DNA from 2 places in the Pseudoflavonifractor hominis genome. Region 2 is predicted to be linked to the other one. Evidence: predicted binding sites of a transcription regulator. Region 2 holds the regulator's gene; the other holds the start of a gene.
The links. Region 2 encodes HrcA, which represses chaperone genes, less so after heat shock. Its sites were predicted from a motif close to TGTTAGCACTCNNNNNNNNNGAGTGCTAACA; they were not measured.
Positions count from the first base shown of each region.

Region 1 (8,576 bases), on a different contig from region 2:
GCGCTTCTTCTCTCCCATGGTGACGGTGGGCGGCGGTGTGATCCTGAACGCCGATCCCGGCCGGCATAAGCGCAACGATCCCGCCGTGCTGGAGGGACTGGCTGCCCGCGCCTCGGGCTCCTCCGAGAAGCAGGTGATGGAGGCCCTCCGTCAGGCCGGGTCCGCCATGCCCAAGAAGCACGACCTGGCCAAGGCGGCCGGTCTCACCGAGGCCGAACTGAGCGAGTCCCTGGCCCAACTCATGGAAGAGGGGCGTGTGGTGGAGCTGGGCGGCCGCTATGTGGACCACGATACCATCGAGGCCCTGTGGGAAAAGGCAGTCAAGCTCCTGAGCGCCTATCACAAGGCCCAGCCGCTCCAGCCCGGCATGAACCGGGGAGAGTTCCGCGGAAAGCTCCTGCCCACCGCCTCTCCCACCGCCATCGATGCGCTCATCGACTACTATGCCGAGCACCGCGGCCTGCGGATCGAGGGTCCCACCATTGCCCTGCCTGACTTCCAGGTGGTGTGGAATTCCTTCTACACCGGACTGCGGGACCAGATCCTGGACCTGTACGGCAAGGCCGCCCTGGCTCCGGAGAATCTGGACGATGTGCTCGCCTCCTTTGGAAAGAAGCAGGACGGCGCCCGCCAGGTGGTCCAGCGCCTCTTCTACGACGGGGAGCTGGTGGCCCTCAACGCACAGATCGTGCTGCGGAAGGATTTTTACGAGAAGGCCCTTCAGGGACTCTATGACCTCTTTGCCCAGAAGCCGGAGCTGCTCCTGGCCGAGTTCCGGGATGCCCTGGGCATCTCCCGCAAGTATGCGCTGGCACTGCTGGAGTTCTGGGACAGCGAGGGCGTGACCCGGAAAAATGGCGATGTACGGGTACTTTTGAAAAAAGTATAGGATATTTTTCGGGAAAATACGCTCAAATAGTTGACGAAAGCATTCGATACTGTTATAATAAGAGTTACTGTATATCGGTTTTATCAATAAAGCCGTGCAGTAACATGGGGATAGAAGGGTATCTGGTGAGCCCCGCGGTCTTCAAAACCGTAGAGGGCGGCGTTCCCGCCTTGGTGAGTTCGATTCTTACCTGTCCCCGCCAGAGGACCGCCCGCGCTCGAAAGAGCGCGGGCGGTTTTTTATCCGGCTCTTGGATAGAAATTGATTCCATATTGTACTTCTTTTCTGATAATAGAGTGCAAGACGGCATAGAATAAGCTGGAAATATGTCTTTTCTTGCTACATATCATGAACGCTTTGTAAACATTAGCACTCTCATATTGACAGTGCTAAAACTTGGGACTATGATAGACATGTACCAAGGAGGGAGAGAAAAGATCTCCCCGGCGGGCACAGATATGAGCTGTGAAATGGAGGAATGACATATGTTGCCCAGTCTGTTTGGTGAAAATCTGTTTGATGATTTCTTTGGTGATTCGATCCACAAGAATTTCTTTGGCGGACATGATCCGCTCTACGGCAAGCACGCCAAGAACCTGATGAAGACCGATGTCCGGGAGCTGGATCACAGCTATGAGGTGGATATCGATCTGCCTGGCTTCCAAAAGGATGAGGTCAATCTGGAGCTGCGGGACGGTTATCTGACCGTCAGCGCGTCCAAGGGCCTCAACAAGGAGCAGAAGGATGAGGAGGGACGCTATATCCGCCAGGAGCGTTACAGCGGCGCCTGCTCCCGGAGCTTCTATGTGGGTGACGTGAAGCCGGAAGAGGTCCACGCCAAGTACGAGGACGGTATTTTGAAGCTGTCCGTTCCCAAGGTGGAAGAGCAGGCGGTGGATAACCCCAACCGCATTGCCATTGAGTGACCAAATCAAAAAAATATCCACCGGACCAGCTGGTCCGGTGGATATTTTTTATGGTCTTGGTCGGGTAACGCCCCATTTTCGCAGGGGACTCAGTCCTGCATCTGGTCCAGATCGGCCTTGAACTGCTCCCACTGCTCCGGGTGCTCCACATAGTAGCGGGGACATTCCTTGCCCGTCACGTCATAGTGACGGATGACCTGATCGGTGCTCAGGTGAAATTCTTCCTGAAGCCAGTGGACCAGCTTCAGGAGGGACTGATAGGTGGCCTCTGTAAAGGCGCCTTCCTCATCCGGGTGGCAGCACTCGATGGAGATGGTGTCCTTGTTGCGCTGGCTGGTGCAGTAAGACCACTCATCCAGGGGGATGCACTGGATGATCTCGCCGTCCAGCCCGATCAGAAAGTGACTGCTGGCATAAGTATTGGAATCGGGCTCCCCTTCGGCTGCGGGCTCCTGCTGGGCAAGTCCCGCAAAAAAGCTCCGGTTCTGCTCGGCCGTCGTGCCGGGATTGCCCACATAGTGGACGATGATACCAGTGACCTCCTCCAGCTTGGTGCCGGGACGGGAAAAGGGATTGATCTCCAAAAGCTCCTGGGTGACCCAGTCGGGCGGGGTGGGAGCGGAGGACAGAAACTGGGGCAGAGCCAGCTTGATCCCGAGCAGCACCAGCACGATCACACCTAGGATGGCGGGCAGAATGAACGGATTTCCCCTCCGCACCTGCTGTTTTTCCCGGGAAGCCAACCGTTTTCCGCCCCGCTGCTGTGCCATATCCACTCTCTCCTTCGCCGTTTGATGGATACCATTATAACAGTTTTTTCGGCAAAGGTCTTTACAATTTCATAAAAAAGCAGCGTGTGGGCGGGATCTGCTTCAGACCCCGCCCACACGCTAGAACTTATTCTTCGTCCAAAAACTGAATACAGGCCCCCAACACACCGGAGCCAATATAGACGCTGAGTGTGGCGTCCATCTCCCCCTGCCAGAAGTGCAGATGTTCCGGCAGAGCAGCGGCAATGGTCTGCCGCAGCTGCGCCATCTCCTCCGGCGCGCCGCCATTGGCCACCGCCAGATTATAGCGCCGGCCCTGTCCCTGTTCGGCCGCCCGGGCGGAGAGAAGCTCCAAGAGCTTTCCCTGGACGGCTTTGCGTCCCCGGACCTTGGCCACACTGGAGAGCTGGCCGTCCGCGGCAAATCCCACCAGAGGCTTGATGTTGAGCATGGTACCGGCCAGAGCGGTGATCTTTCCGATGCGCCCACCCTTCTGGAGATACTCCAGGGTGTCCACGGAAAAATAGGGGTAGGTGTTCCGGATCAGCGCGGGCACACGCTGTTCCACCAGCTTGTCCCAGGTCATCCCGGCCTGGATATCCTCCCATACTTGGAGCAGCGTAATCCCAATTCCCAGGCTGCCGCTGAGGGAGTCAAAGACGGCCACCTCCAGATCCTCCCGGGCGAGCCCCTGGAGGCGCACCATATTGTAGGTGCCCGAGAGACCGGAGGAGAGGTGGATGGCAATGACCTTCTCATAGCCCTGCGCGGCAATGTGGTCCAGGGTATCCTTGACCGAGCCCCCATCGGGGAGGGAGGTCTGAGGCAGTTCACCGGCGGCCTGGCGTGTATAGATATCGGAGGCAAAGATGTCCACGCCGTCGGAAAATTCCCCGTCCCGGCAGCGGATCTTCAGGGGAAGGACAAAGATAGGGGTTCCTGCCCGCTGCTCCGCGCTCAGATCGGCGCAGGAGTCGGTAAGCAGGGCGATCTTCTGAGGATTGCGGTCGAAACAGACGTCGTTCATTGACAAGTTCATCATCCTACTCTATAATACTCACATAACGTTGTTATGTGAGTATTATACGGTGCTTGCGGGCCGGTGTCAAGAAAAAAGGAGGGACCATCTATGGATTATAGCCAGCGGCGCCGGGAACAGGCCAAGCGGACAGAGCAGGCCATCCTGCGCGCGGCGGTGGAACTCCTGCGCCGCAATCAGTTTGACAAGGTCTCGGTACGGGATATCTGCCGGGAGGCGGGGATCACCACGGGGGCTTTTTACCACCATTTCAAGTCCAAGGAAGAGATGCTGCTGCGGGGGTTTGCTCCGCTGGATACCTATATGGAGGAACTGCTGGAGGAGCACCGGGAGGAGCCCCCTGGGCGGAGATTGTGGTTTATTCTCTCGGGGTATGCCGCCTTTATGGAGAATATGGGCTGGGAGCTGGTGGGACGCTATTATCAACAGCGGCTGAACCGGCCGGACGGCCGCTCCATTGACTCCAGCCGCTTTACCTTCCGGGCCATGCGGGAGTGCCTGGTGGAGGCGAAGCAGTCGGGCGAGCTCCCGGGAGGACTTGCCGCAGAGTGGGTGGCCGACTTTTTGTTCCGCCACTTTCGCGGTGTGGTCATCGACTGGATTCTGCACCAAGGAAGCTATCCATTATACCCCAAACTGGAGCAGGACTATCTCTTTTTTCAGGGGGTTTTCCAGGGAGAAGAAGAGAAAGGGAACAATTGACCGCCGAGAGCCGCAGGGTTTCCTGGGGCTCTTTTTTATTGCGGGGGACTATACAAGGGACAGAAAGTTGGATAGAATAGAGGAAACTGAGGCCGTAGCGGAGCGCGCAGTGTCTGCGTACCGGAAAGGCCTGAGAACAGGAGGGACACCCGATGAACGAGATTTTGGAGAGCCTGCACCGGCGCAAGTCGGTCCGGGTCTTTACGGATCAGCCGGTGGGGGAAGCGGAGAAGCGGGCCATTTTGGAGGCGGCGGTCCAGGCCCCGACCGCCGGAAACCAGCAGCTTTATACCATTCTGGATATCACCGATCAGAGCATCAAGGATACCCTGGCCGAGACCTGCGACCATCAGCCCTTCATCGCCAAGGCACCGGTGGTCCTCGTGTTCTGTGCCGACTGCCGCAAGTGGTTTGACGCCTATGTGGAGGCCGGGTGCAGCCCGCGCCGCCCGGGACCGGGCGATCTGATGCTGGCGGTGGAAGATGCGGCCATCGCCGCACAGAATGCGGTGACGGCAGCGGATAGCCTTGGACTGGGATCCTGCTATATCGGAGATATTATGGAGCAGCATGAAGCCCATCGGGAGCTGCTCCATCTGCCGCCCTGGGTCTTTCCCGCTGTGATGTTGGTCCTGGGCTATCCTACCCAGCAGCAGAAGGACCGGCCCAAGCCGGAGCGGGCGGCCATGGAGCATGTGGTCCACAGCAACACCTATCGCCGGATGGACGGGGAGGAGCTGCGCCGGATTTTTGACGGGCGGACCGGAGGAGAGGAATTTTGCAGCTGGATGCAGGCCTTTCACCGGCGCAAGTACGACTCGGGCTTTGCCCGGGAAATGAATCGGTCCGTGCAGGCCTACCTGCGGGATCTGGAAGAGGAGGAGCCGGTATGATCCATATTTATTGCGGAGACGGGAAGGGGAAAACCACCGCTGCCATGGGCCTGACGGTGCGTGCAGTGGGGCATGGCCGCCGGGTGGCGGTGGCCCAGTTCCTGAAAAGCGGCAAGAGCGGGGAGCGGGAGATTCTGGCCAACCTGCCGGGCGTGGAGCTGCTTCCCATTCCGGAGGAGATGAAATTTACCTTCCTCATGACGCCGGAGGAAAAGGCCGCCGAGGCGGTGCGCCAGAAGGACATCGCGGCGCAGGCCTTTGCCCGCAGCAGCAAAGTGGATCTGTTGGTGCTGGACGAGCTGTGTGCCGCCCTTTCCACCGGAATGCTGGAGCTGCCCTGGGTGCTGGAGCAGCTGGACGCCTGCCCGAAAGCGCTGGAGGTGGTCATCACCGGGCGCAATCCCCCGCCGGAGCTGGAGGAGCGGGCGGCCTATATCACTGAGATGAAAAAGCACAAGCACCCCTTTGACGCCGGGCTTCCCGCCCGGGAGGGCGTGGAGTGGTGATTTTTCCGCCAAAAAGTAAACTGGGGCGATTGGACACATTACACGAGCTCTTCCCGGCGATGGAGCGCTTCTTTTGAACATGCACACAAAAAAGAGGCATATCCTTTAAAAAGGCAAAAAGTAAGCGCGATTTTTATACATTTTCTTTATTTGCGTTCTTGTATTTCCCGATCGGGACCGATATAATGTTACAGAACGGGCGCCAGTCGCCCACGCAGGATTAAGGAGTGAAACCATATGTCGAATATCTGGCATGATATCAGCCCCAGCCGCATCCAGCCCGACGATTTTGTGGCGGTGATCGAGATTCCCAAGGGCAGCAAAAAGAAGTACGAACTGGACAAGGAGACCGGTCTCATCATTCTGGACCGAGTCCTTCACACCTCCACCCACTACCCCGCCAACTACGGTTTTATTCCGCGTACCTACGGCGACGACGGAGACCCGCTGGACGTACTGGTCCTCTGCTCCGAGGAGATGGACCCCTTGACGCTGGTGCGGTGCTATCCCATCGGCTATATCTCCATGCTGGACGGAGGCAAGAACGACGAGAAGATCGTGGCCATCCCCTTTGCCGATCCCACCTACAATACCTTCCATGATCTGATGGACCTGCCCGGTCACATCTTTGACGAGATGGCCCACTTCTTCACGGTCTACAAGGCCCTGGAGGGCAAGGAGACGGTGGCCGGTGACGTCAACGACCGGGCCGCTGCCATTGAGGTCATCCGGCGGGCCATGGACCACTACTCGGACAGCTTCCTGGGCGGTGCCGTACCCCGGGGAAGCCAGAACAGCTCCAACCGCTGAGTGGCCCTGCGCGGGAGCAGCCCGTGCAGTTTAAAAAAATCTTAATCCTTTTTTCGTTCCCTTTGCCCTCCGCGTGTGATAAACTGGTCTGGTAGCGAATTAGGAAGGAAAAACGATCGAGATCGAGATGTGAGGTGCACACCGATGCAGAATACATACGACTGCCTGGTTATTGGCGCCGGCTTTGCAGGCGCGGTGGCGGCGCGGGAACTGGCCGAGCGGGCCGGAAAGCGGGTGCTGGTGCTGGAGCGGCGCGGCCATATCGGCGGCAACGCCTATGACCTGCCCGATGAGCACGGAGTGCTCATCCACCAGTATGGCCCCCATATCTTCCATACAGCCAACAAGCGGGTCTTTGACTATCTCTCCCGCTTTACCCAGTGGAGGGACTACCAGCACCGGGTGGTGGCCAATGTTCACGGGACCGAGATGCCCGTTCCCTTCAACCTGACCAGCCTGGAACTGGCTTTTGGCCGGGAAAAGGCCGCCGCACTGGAGGAGAAGCTCATCGCCGCCTATGGCGCGGAGAAGAAGGTCACCATTCTGGAGCTGCGCCGCAATGCCGACCCCGATGTGGCGGCCTTGGCCGACTATGTCTACGAAAACGTCTTTCTCCACTATACCATGAAGCAGTGGGACCAGTCTCCCGAGGAGATCGATCCCAACACCACGGCCCGGGTGCCGGTCTTCCTCTCCCGGGACGACCGGTATTTCCAGGACCCCTGGCAGGGGATGCCTCTGGAGGGCTACACCCCCCTCTTCGAGCGCCTGCTGGATCACCCCGGCATCACCGTGGAGCTGGGGGTGGATGCCCGGGAGCGCCTCACCCTGGGCGAGGACGGCGTGACCCTGGACGGCGTGCCCTTTACCGGCCCGGTCATCTATACCGGCGCGGTGGATGAGCTCTTTGCCTGCCGGTTTGGACGGCTTCCCTACCGGACGCTGGAGTTCCGCTTTGAGAACTACCCGGTGGAGTTCTGGCAGTCCCACGGAACGGTGAACTATACCGTCAGTGAGGAGTGGACCCGCATCACAGAGTTCAAGTACCTCACCGGGCAGGTCAAGCCGGAGTGTACCACCATTGCCAAGGAGATCTCCCACGCCTACACGGGCGCACCCGAGGAGACCCCCTACTATGCCATCATCAACCCGGAGAACAATGCCCTCTATGCCCGCTATCAGGCGCTGGCGGAGCGGTATGGAAACCTCTATCTGCTGGGACGGCTGGCAGAGTATAAATATTACAATATGGACGCCATCGTGGCCCGGGCTCTGGAGCTGTGCGACACGCTGGCAGAGAAGGGAGCCTGAGCCCCATGGACAAGCTCATTACCTTTGCGGTACCCTGCTACAATTCCGCGGCCTATATGGATCACTGTGTGGAGACCCTTCTGGCCGGAGGGGATGACATTGAGATCATCCTGGTGGACGACGGCTCCACCAAGGACGATACCCCGGCCATCTGCGACCGGTATGCCCAGCAGTATCCCGGTATTGTCAAGGCTATCCACCAGCCCAACGGCGGCCACGGCGAGGGCGTGAACCAGGGCCTGCGCAACGCATCTGGACTCTACTACAAAGTGGTGGACTCGGACGACTGGCTGGATACCGACGCACTGAAAAAGGTGCTGGATAAGCTGCGGGAGTTTGCCCGGCAGCCCGACCCGGTGGACCTCATGGTGTGCAACTATGTGTATGAGCACGTGGAGGACAACACCCAGAAGGTCATGCGTTATACCAATGTGTTTCCGGAAAATCGGGTCTTTACCTGGGCGGACATCGGCCGCTTCCGTCCCTCCCAGTATCTGCTGATGCACTCGGTCATCTACCGCACCGAGCTGCTGCGCTCCTGCGGGCTGGAGCTGCCCAAGCACACCTTCTATGTGGACAATATCTTTGTCTATCAGCCCCTGCCCTTTGTCCGGAGCATTTACTACATGGATCTGGACCTCTACCGGTATTTCATCGGCCGGTCCGACCAGTCGGTCAACGAAAAGGTTATGGTGACCCGGGTAGACCAGCAGCTGCGGGTGACCCGCCT
Region 1 is NZ_JACOPR010000011.1:48,970-57,545, reverse strand. Features, by position in the region: gene selB (selenocysteine-specific translation elongation factor) at 1-889, shown strand, start outside; tRNA gene H8S34_RS13965 (tRNA-Sec) at 996-1,091, shown strand; gene H8S34_RS13960 (Hsp20/alpha crystallin family protein) at 1,375-1,815, shown strand; gene H8S34_RS13955 (peptidoglycan recognition protein family protein) at 1,905-2,585, opposite strand; gene H8S34_RS13950 (DegV family protein) at 2,713-3,612, opposite strand; gene H8S34_RS13945 (TetR/AcrR family transcriptional regulator) at 3,715-4,326, shown strand; gene H8S34_RS13940 (nitroreductase family protein) at 4,479-5,219, shown strand; gene H8S34_RS13935 (cob(I)yrinic acid a,c-diamide adenosyltransferase) at 5,216-5,725, shown strand; gene H8S34_RS13930 (inorganic diphosphatase) at 5,963-6,535, shown strand; gene glf (UDP-galactopyranose mutase) at 6,680-7,846, shown strand; gene H8S34_RS13920 (glycosyltransferase family 2 protein) at 7,852-8,576, shown strand, end outside.
Region 1: the regulator HrcA is predicted to act here: its motif matches at 1,254-1,284, upstream of H8S34_RS13960 (Hsp20/alpha crystallin family protein).

Region 2 (8,576 bases):
CCTGACGCGGGCCGCCATCACGGTCCCCACCACCACCTCCCGCCTGGTGGAGGGACGTGTGGGCTATCTGGAGTGCACCACCTTCGGCACGGACACCTATCCCCACATCCAGGAGGGGATCTCCGCCTACCAGGATGAGGCCAGGGTCTGGGTCATGGACCTGCGGGGCAACGGAGGCGGATTGACCTCGGCGGCCTCCCAGGCGGTCAGCGCCTTTACCGACGCGCAGAATACGGGCTATCTGCGGGATGGCTCCGGCTCTTACGGCGCATTCTCTTCCTCCCTGTCCCCCCTCACCGACAAAGCGGTCATCGTCCTCTCCGACGGATATACCGCCAGTTCCTCTGAGCTCTTCTCCGCCTGCATCCGGGACCTGAATGCCGGGATCGTGGTGGGTGGCCGCACCTTTGGAAAGGGTGTGGCACAGACCCTCTTTGACCAGAGCGTCTATCCCGACTACTTCCCGGACGGGGACGCCATGAAGATCACCACCAACCGCTACTTCTCCCCTGCCGGAGCCACCACCGACACCGTCGGGATCATCCCCCACCTGCTGGTAGACCCCGACCTGGCCGACGAGGTGGCCATCCTCCTCTCCGCCGCCCCGCCCGACGGCGACACCGCCGGATATTACCGGCTGGATCTGGGCTGGCGCTGGTACATCGACGGGGAACAGGCCTCCAGTCCGGCCTACCGGGACGCCTTTGCGCAGCTGCTCTCGGCCATCCCCCCCACAGTGGACCTGTGGCAGGGGACCGGCGGCTCCAACGGCTGGACCTGTGTCTCCCCGGAAGAGGCCGCTCAGACCTATGGCCTGACCTACCTGGACCGCTCCTTCTCCGACACGTCGGCCAGCCCCTATGCCGAGTCCATCGACCTGCTGGCCTCTTATCAGATCCTCTCCGGCACCGGGGACGGGACCTTCCATCCGGAGGACTCTCTGACCCGGGCAGAGCTTGCCACCATGCTGGCCGCGGCCCTCAACTGCAATATGCCCTCCAGCCCCGCCGTCTTTTCCGACGTGTCCATGGACAGCTGGTATGGTCCCTCGGTCTATGCTCTGGAGCAGCTGGGTCTTCTCTCCGGCGACGGAAAGGGGAAGTTCCACCCCGATGACCCGGTGACCCATGAGCAGCTCTTCTCCATTCTCGCCCGCCTGGCCGAGAATCTCAGCCTCAATTTCTACGAGGCCTCCAAGGGCATACCGGAGGACACCATGGACAGCGCCGCCCTCCGCGCCTACGCCCCCTGGGCCCGGGAGAGCGTGTGGCTCCTGACCAACGGACATCAGAATCTCTTTGGACAGCCCCTCTCTCTCTTGTGGGACAGCCCCGAACAGATCGCTCCTCAGGACGCCGCCACCCGGGAGGAGACGGCCTCCCTGCTCTGCCAGGTACTCATCTATACCGGCGTGCTCCCGGTGTGATCCCCTCGGGCACGCAGAACCGATTTCTATGCAGAAAGCCCCGGAACCAGATGGTTCCGGGGCTTTGCAGTGTTTCAGGTTGGAATTACGCCTTCTCAAAGACGTCCTTGCCCAGACCGCAGACCGGGCAAACCCAGTCCTCGGGCAGAGCCTCAAAGGGGGTGCCGGGAGCGATGCCGTTGTCGGGATCGCCCACCGCGGGGTCATACTCATAGCCGCAGGGGCCGCAGACATACTTATCCATGGTTTCTAATCTCCTTTTTTATGGTTTATTTCAACAGGGCCGCCACGGAGCGGGCATAGTCCTTCATCGCGTCCAGATCGGACTGTGTCGGCGTGAAGAGCACACGGAAGGCCTCCGCCGGGGTGGCAAACTTGAGCTGTCCCAGGCGGGTCTGAAGCATACCGGGCGCCTCGCCGCTCCAGCCGTAGGCGCCAAAAGCGCCGGCCGCGCGGCCCTTGGTGTTGATGGCGTCGATGGAGCCCAGCACATCCCATACCGCCTTGGGCGCGTCCCGGTTGATGGTGGCAGAACCCACCAGAACCACATCGGCCTCGTTGGCGATGGCGGCGCAGGCGTCCAGACTCTCCATGGTGACATCGTGCTGTACGGTGCGGATGCCCATCTCCTCCAGCGCCTCGGCAGCGGCCTGGGCCAGCGCCCGGGTGCATCCATAGGCGGAAGCGTAGATGATGGCAGCCGTCTTCCCCTCCTTGGGGACCGGCGTGCTCCACTGGCGGTAGAGCGCCTTGCACTCCTCCAGCGTCTCGGTCAGCACGGGGCCGTGGCTGGTGCAGGCCATCTCCGCCTCGGCGGGCAGCTTGCTGAGACCAGCCTGGACATAGGAGGCAAAGGGTCCGAAGATGCACTGATAATAGAAGTGACGCTCCCCGGCATAGGCCGCCTTGTCATGGATCTTGCTGTCCAGCATGGTGGGCTCACAGAAATGGGCGCCTAGAAAATCACAGGTAAATACCACCTTGTCCGCCGGGTCCCAGGTAAACATGGAATCGGCCCAGTGGAGCATGGGGGCCGGAATGAATTCCAGCGTCTTTCCGCCCAGATCCAGGGTGTCCCCCGCCTTGACCACCTGCACCGGGAAGGTGCGGTTGGTGATGTCCTCCAGATGCTTCTTTCCAGCCGCGGTGCAGAAGATCTTCAGGTCGGGGCAGCGCTCCAGCAGCTTGGACACGCTGCCAGAGTGGTCCGGCTCGTTGTGATTCATAATGAGGTAGTCCACCCGCTCCAGCGGGATCACCTGTTCAATGTTCTCCACATATTCCTCAAAATAGTCGGTATGTACCGTTTCAATGAGGACATTTTTCTCTCCGGTCAGGAGATAGGCATTGTAAGAAGTCCCGTACTTGGACTCCATCACAATATCAAAGACGCGCAGCGATGGATTCAGTACACCCACCGACCAGACGCCCTCTCTCAACGCAATGGCGCTCATTTTCATACCTTCTTTCTAGGTTATCGACTTCAGTATAGGACCCTTTTTATATACTGTCAAGTCTGATCCCTTGCTTGGGCCTGCCAGACTATTGATTCTTCTCCATTCCTTTCCCTGTCACAATACACAAAAGCGCCTCTCCGACCCCGGTTTTCATCTGCTAACCACTTCTCTTTTCTCTTAAGGAATCTGCAAAATGCTCCTTCCTTGACTTTCCGCACAGCGGGCGATACAATATTTTCATTCTGTGTCATGTGATTTTTTGCGATCCAACAAGGGGGAAATAAGGTTCTATGTTCGTCTATCTGGACCACGCCGCTACCACTCCCGTCTGCGCGGAGGCCGCGCAGGCCGCTCTGGAGGAGATGACCGCCGCATTCGGCAATCCTTCCGCACGCCACGCCTTCGGCCAGCAGGCCGCCCAGCGGCTGGAGGAACGCCGGGCCGTTGTGGCTGAGGCCCTGGGCTGCACGCCGGAGGAGGTCTTTTTCACCTCCTGCGGCACCGAGGGGGACAACTGGGCCATCCAGGCCGCGGTGGAGCATGGGCGGCGGCGGGGCCGTCATATCATTACCACTGCCATTGAGCACTCCGCTGTGCTGGAGCCCATCAAGGCCCTGGAGGGCAAGGGCTGGTCGGTGACCCGTCTCAAGCCCGACCGGCAGGGCCGGATCTCGCCGGAGGACCTGCGCGCCGCCCTGCGGGAGGACACGGTGCTGGTCTCCATGATGCTGGTCAACAACGAGCTGGGCACCCTTCAGCCGGTGGCGGAATGCGCCCGCATCGTCAAGGCATATGCGCCGGAGATCCTCTTCCACACCGACGCGGTGCAGGGTTTTCTGAAAGTTCCCTTTACCGTGAAGGAGCTGGGTGTGGACCTGCTCACCGTGAGCGGCCACAAGATCCGCGCCCCCAAGGGCATCGGCGTCCAATATATCCGGAGCGGGCTCAAGCTCTCTCCCCTGCTGCGGGGCGGCGGACAGGAGCGCGGACTGCGCCCCGGTACCGAGCCCACCGCCCAGATCGCGGCCCTTTCGGCCGCCTGCCGGCTCTGGATGGACCACGGGACGGAATACCGCGCCCATATGGAGTCCCTCAAGGCCTATGCGCTGGAGCAGCTCCCGGCCCGTGTGGAGGGGCTGGAGATCGTCACACCCGGGGACGCCCCCCATATCTGTTCCGTCTCTCTGCCCGGCTATCCCAGTGAGATGCTGGTGCGGGCGCTGAGCGACCAGGGGATCTGTGTCTCCTCCGGGTCCGCCTGTCACAAGGGAAAGCCCAGCCATGTCTTTGCCGCCCTGGGCCTGCCCAAGCGCACCGCCATGGGGGTGCTGCGCATCTCCTTCGGTCCCACCAGCACCCGGGACGAGGTGGACGCCCTGGCCGACGCCCTCTCTGCCATCCGGTCCAGCCGTGTGGGGGCCTGATCGCGTGTCTGTTTCTCTTCCATATTTTACACTTCATCAGAAAGGCACCGGCGGAGCGAGGTATCGCCGGCTTGGTCAAATCATATGTTCTCTTATCTGAATCGGGGGCGGGCTTTCTACCAGAATCTGCTCTTTCTGGCCCTGCCTATCCTGTTCCAGAATCTCATCACCACATCCCTGGGCATGATCGACACCTTCATGGTGGGCAGCCTCGGCGAAGCTCCCCTGGCCGCCGTGGCCCAGGCCAATATCCTGGTCTTCATCATTCAGCTGATCATCTTCGGGCTGCAGAGCGGCTCCTCCGTGCTCATCAGCCAGTACTGGGGCAAGGGCGATACCGACGCCATCAACCGGGTCATGGGCGTGGGCTTCTATCTGGCCGGCGCCATCTCCGCCCTCTTCGCCGCCTCCCTCTTTTTCTTCCCCTATCAGATCATCGGTCTGCTCACCGACAACCAGGAGCTCATCCCCCTGGCCGTGGGCTATGCCCGCATCGTGGGCTTCTCCTATCTGTTCAACAGCATCACCGGCGTCTATACCGGCGCCCACCGCAGCATGGAGAATCCCAAGCTGGGCCTGTGCATCTACGCCGCCTCCATGTGCACCAACACCTTCCTGAACTGGGTGCTCATCTTCGGCAATCTGGGCGCGCCCCGGCTGGAGGTGGAGGGCGCCGCCATCGCCACCCTCACCTCCCGCATCGTGGAATTCATCATCATGGTGGTCTATGCCAAGTGCAACCGCCGCTTCCGCCTCAAGCCCGCCGTGCTCTTCCGCCCGGACCGGGCGCTGGTGCAGAAGTTTTTCCGCTATGCCACCCCCGTGGTGGTCAATGAGATGCTGTGGGGTCTTGGCACCTCCATGTATAAGGTCATCATGGGACATATGGAGGGGAGCACCCAGATCCTGGCCGCCCGAGCCATCTCGGGCAACATCGAGGATATCTGCATCGTGGCCGTGCTGGCCATCGCCAACACCACCGCCATCATCATCGGCCGGGAGATCGGCGCGGGCCGCCGCTCCACGGTCTATGAGCTGGCCACCGCACTGGACACCATCTCCTTCCTCTGCGGCGCCGTGATCGGCACCCTCCTGGTGATCTCGGCCCATACCTGGCTGCCGGTGGTGGTCTATCCCCTCTTCCACCTCACCCCGGTCTCGTCGGAGATCGCCACCATCATCCTCACCTTCATCGGCTGTCTGATGCCCCTGCGCTCTTTTGATACCACCAACACCGTGGGCGTCCTCCGGGGCGGCGGAGACATCCGGGTGGCCGCCATCATCGATGTGTCTGCCATGTGGCTGGTGGCCATTCCTCTGGCCGCCTTCTTCGCCCTGGTGCTCCGCTGGAACATTGTCTGGGTCTATGTGGCCGTGACGGTGGAGCAGTTGGTCAAGTCCACGCTGGGCATTCTCCGCTTCCGGTCCCACGCCTGGATCAACGACATCACCCGCGCCGGCGCCTGAGCGCCGCCCTCTTCCCCGGAAAGGAGCATCTGTATGCTGCGGCTCACCGTTCTCATCGAAAATTCCGCGCCCGACCACCTGATTGCCGAGCACGGCCTCTCCCTGCACCTGGACTACGAGGGCCACTCCTATCTTCTGGACAGCGGCACCTCCGGCCTGTTTGTGCGCAACGCGGACCGGCTGGGCATCGACCTGAGCCGGGTGGAGCGGGCTGCCCTCTCCCACGGCCACGACGATCACGCCGGCGGGTTCTCCGCCTTCTTCCGGCGCAACCAACAGGCCCCGGTACTGGCCCGCCCCGCCGCGGTCCAGGCCTATCTGGAGGACACCGCCGATCCTTCCCGCCGCCCGGCCGGTGTGGACCCGGATCTCTTTACCAAATGGGCTGGGCGCTTTGATCTGGCCGACGGCCCCCGGCTTCTGGCCCCCGGGCTCCACCTGATCCCCGACGCGGTCTCCCACGAGCAGTCCCTGGTGGCCGAGACCGCCCACGGGCTGGTGGTGATGAACTCCTGCTGCCACGCCGGAGCCGCCCACATCGTCCACGAGGTGCGCGCCCTCTTTCCCACCCAGAAGGTCCACGCCATCGTGGGGGGATTCCACCTGGTGGGCAAGACCGGGATGGGCTCCCTGGGTGTGGCACCGGAGCAGGTGCGCCTCCTCTCCCGCCGGCTGGCCGAGGAGCTGGAGGTGGAGCAGATCTGTACCGGTCACTGCACCGGCCATCCGGCCTTTGATCTGATGGCCCAGCAGGAACCCGGATGCCTCATACCGCTCCATACCGGGACCTGTCTCTCCTTTTAAAAGAGCCCGGTTTTTTTAGCAGACTCTCCCGCCTTATGCAAGTCATAAGGCGGGATTTTCGTTCACATTTAATTTACATCCCCCCTATTGACAATTGCTGGTGAGGGTGGTACATTATCTTTAGCACTCAGGTACAAAGAGTGCTAAACCAATCCGCCGCAAAGGAAGTGATGCGCATGGATCTGAGCGAACGAAAAAAGCGGATTCTCCGTGCCATCATTGAAAGCTATATCTCCACCGCCGAGCCGGTGGGCTCCAAGGCCATTGCCGACTCCCTGGACCGTTCGGTCTCTTCGGCCACCATCCGCAATGAGATGGCTGATCTGGAGTCCATGGGCCTGCTGGAAAAGCCCCACACCTCGGCCGGACGGATCCCCTCTCCCCAGGGGTACCGGTTCTACGTCAATGAGCTGATGGAAGAGCACCAGCTCTCCGTGCAGGAGACCGAGCGCATCAACCGCGCCCTGCGTCTCAAAATGCAGGAGCTGGATCGCGTCATTTCCGAGGCTGGACGGGTGGTCTCCCGTCTCACCAATTATCCCGCCTTTGCCCTCTCATCCGGGTTTGAGCGGGTGACCATCCGGCGCTTTGACCTGTTGATGGTGGAGCGAAACGCCTTCATTATTGTGGTCATGACCGACAACAATCTGGTGCGCAACAAGCTGGTGCAGCTGCCCTCCGATCTGACTGAGGCGCAGCTCCAGATGCTCAACACCCTGCTCAACACCACCTTTACCAATCTGACGCTGGAGGAGATCACGCCCGAACTCATGCGGGTGGCACAGCATGCCGCCGGTGATGCCTATGGCCTGATCAGCTTGGTGGTCTCCTTCGCCATGGAGGTGCTGGAGGGTCTGGAGCACCGGCGGGTCCACACCGCGGGTCTGGCCCATCTGCTGGAGCTTCCAGAGTATCAGAATCTGGAACGGGCCCAGCCCCTGATGAGCTATCTCTCCGAGGACCAGGACGCCGCCCGCTTCCCCATTCCCAAGGATGGCCCCATGAAGATCCTCATTGGTCCGGAAAATGTGGCCGACGCGCTGAAGGATACCAGCGTGGTCATGGCCAGCTACGACATTGGGGACGGCATGCGGGGCATCATCGGAGTCGTGGGCCCCACACGGATGGATTACGCAAAGATCACCGCCCGCCTGTCCTATTTTGCGGAGGGTCTCACCCGGCTGTTTGGCCAGGGAGAACTTCCCACCGGGGACGGACGCAACGATGAAACATAATAGGAGGGAACCTCTTTGAGTAAGAAAGAGAACGAGCAGGCCGTGGAACAGGCCGAGCAGATGGAGCCGGAGACCGTGACCGAAGAGGTCACGGAGGGCGCCGCCCCTGAGACGGACACCCCCGATCCTCTGCTCTCGGAGCTGGAGGCGCTCAAGGATACCCTGGCCCAGAAGGAGGATCAGTACCTCCGCCTGGCCGCCGAGTATGACAACTACCGCCGACGCTCCCAGAAGGAAAAAACCGACGCCTACCAGAGCGCCAAGTCGGACGCCGTGCTGGCTTTTCTCCCGGTGTATGACAACCTGGAGCGGGCCCTCAAGCAGGAGACCGCCGACGAGGCCTATAAAAAGGGCGTGGAGATGACCATGAATGGTCTCAAGGAGGTCCTCTCCAAGCTGGGCGTCGAGGAGATCCCCGCGCTGGGCCAGACCTTTGACCCCAACCTTCACAACGCCGTGATGCATGTGGAGGACGAAAACGCCGGAGAAAATACCGTCGTGGAGGTCTTTCAGGCCGGCTTCCAGTCCGGTGACAAGGTCATCCGGTTTGCCATGGTAAAGGTGGCAAACTAAGAAGAAGCGCGAAGGGCCCGGAGCAGGCACACAGCAGCGAGCAGTGTGCCGTCCGCGCAGGACCCGCAGCGTGACAACAAGCGCGGAGGGTTCACATCCCATTTTCACTTTGTTTAAAATAAATTTCGATATATTGGAGGAAACACATTATGTCCAAGATCATTGGTATTGACTTAGGTACGACGAACAG
Region 2 is NZ_JACOPR010000003.1:112,844-121,419, forward strand. Features, by position in the region: gene H8S34_RS05860 (S41 family peptidase) at 1-1,426, shown strand, start outside; gene rd (rubredoxin) at 1,512-1,670, opposite strand; gene H8S34_RS05870 (FprA family A-type flavoprotein) at 1,696-2,880, opposite strand; gene H8S34_RS05875 (cysteine desulfurase family protein) at 3,174-4,307, shown strand; gene H8S34_RS05880 (MATE family efflux transporter) at 4,392-5,774, shown strand; gene H8S34_RS05885 (MBL fold metallo-hydrolase) at 5,808-6,578, shown strand; gene hrcA (heat-inducible transcriptional repressor HrcA) at 6,755-7,813, shown strand; gene grpE (nucleotide exchange factor GrpE) at 7,829-8,386, shown strand; gene dnaK (molecular chaperone DnaK) at 8,536-8,576, shown strand, end outside.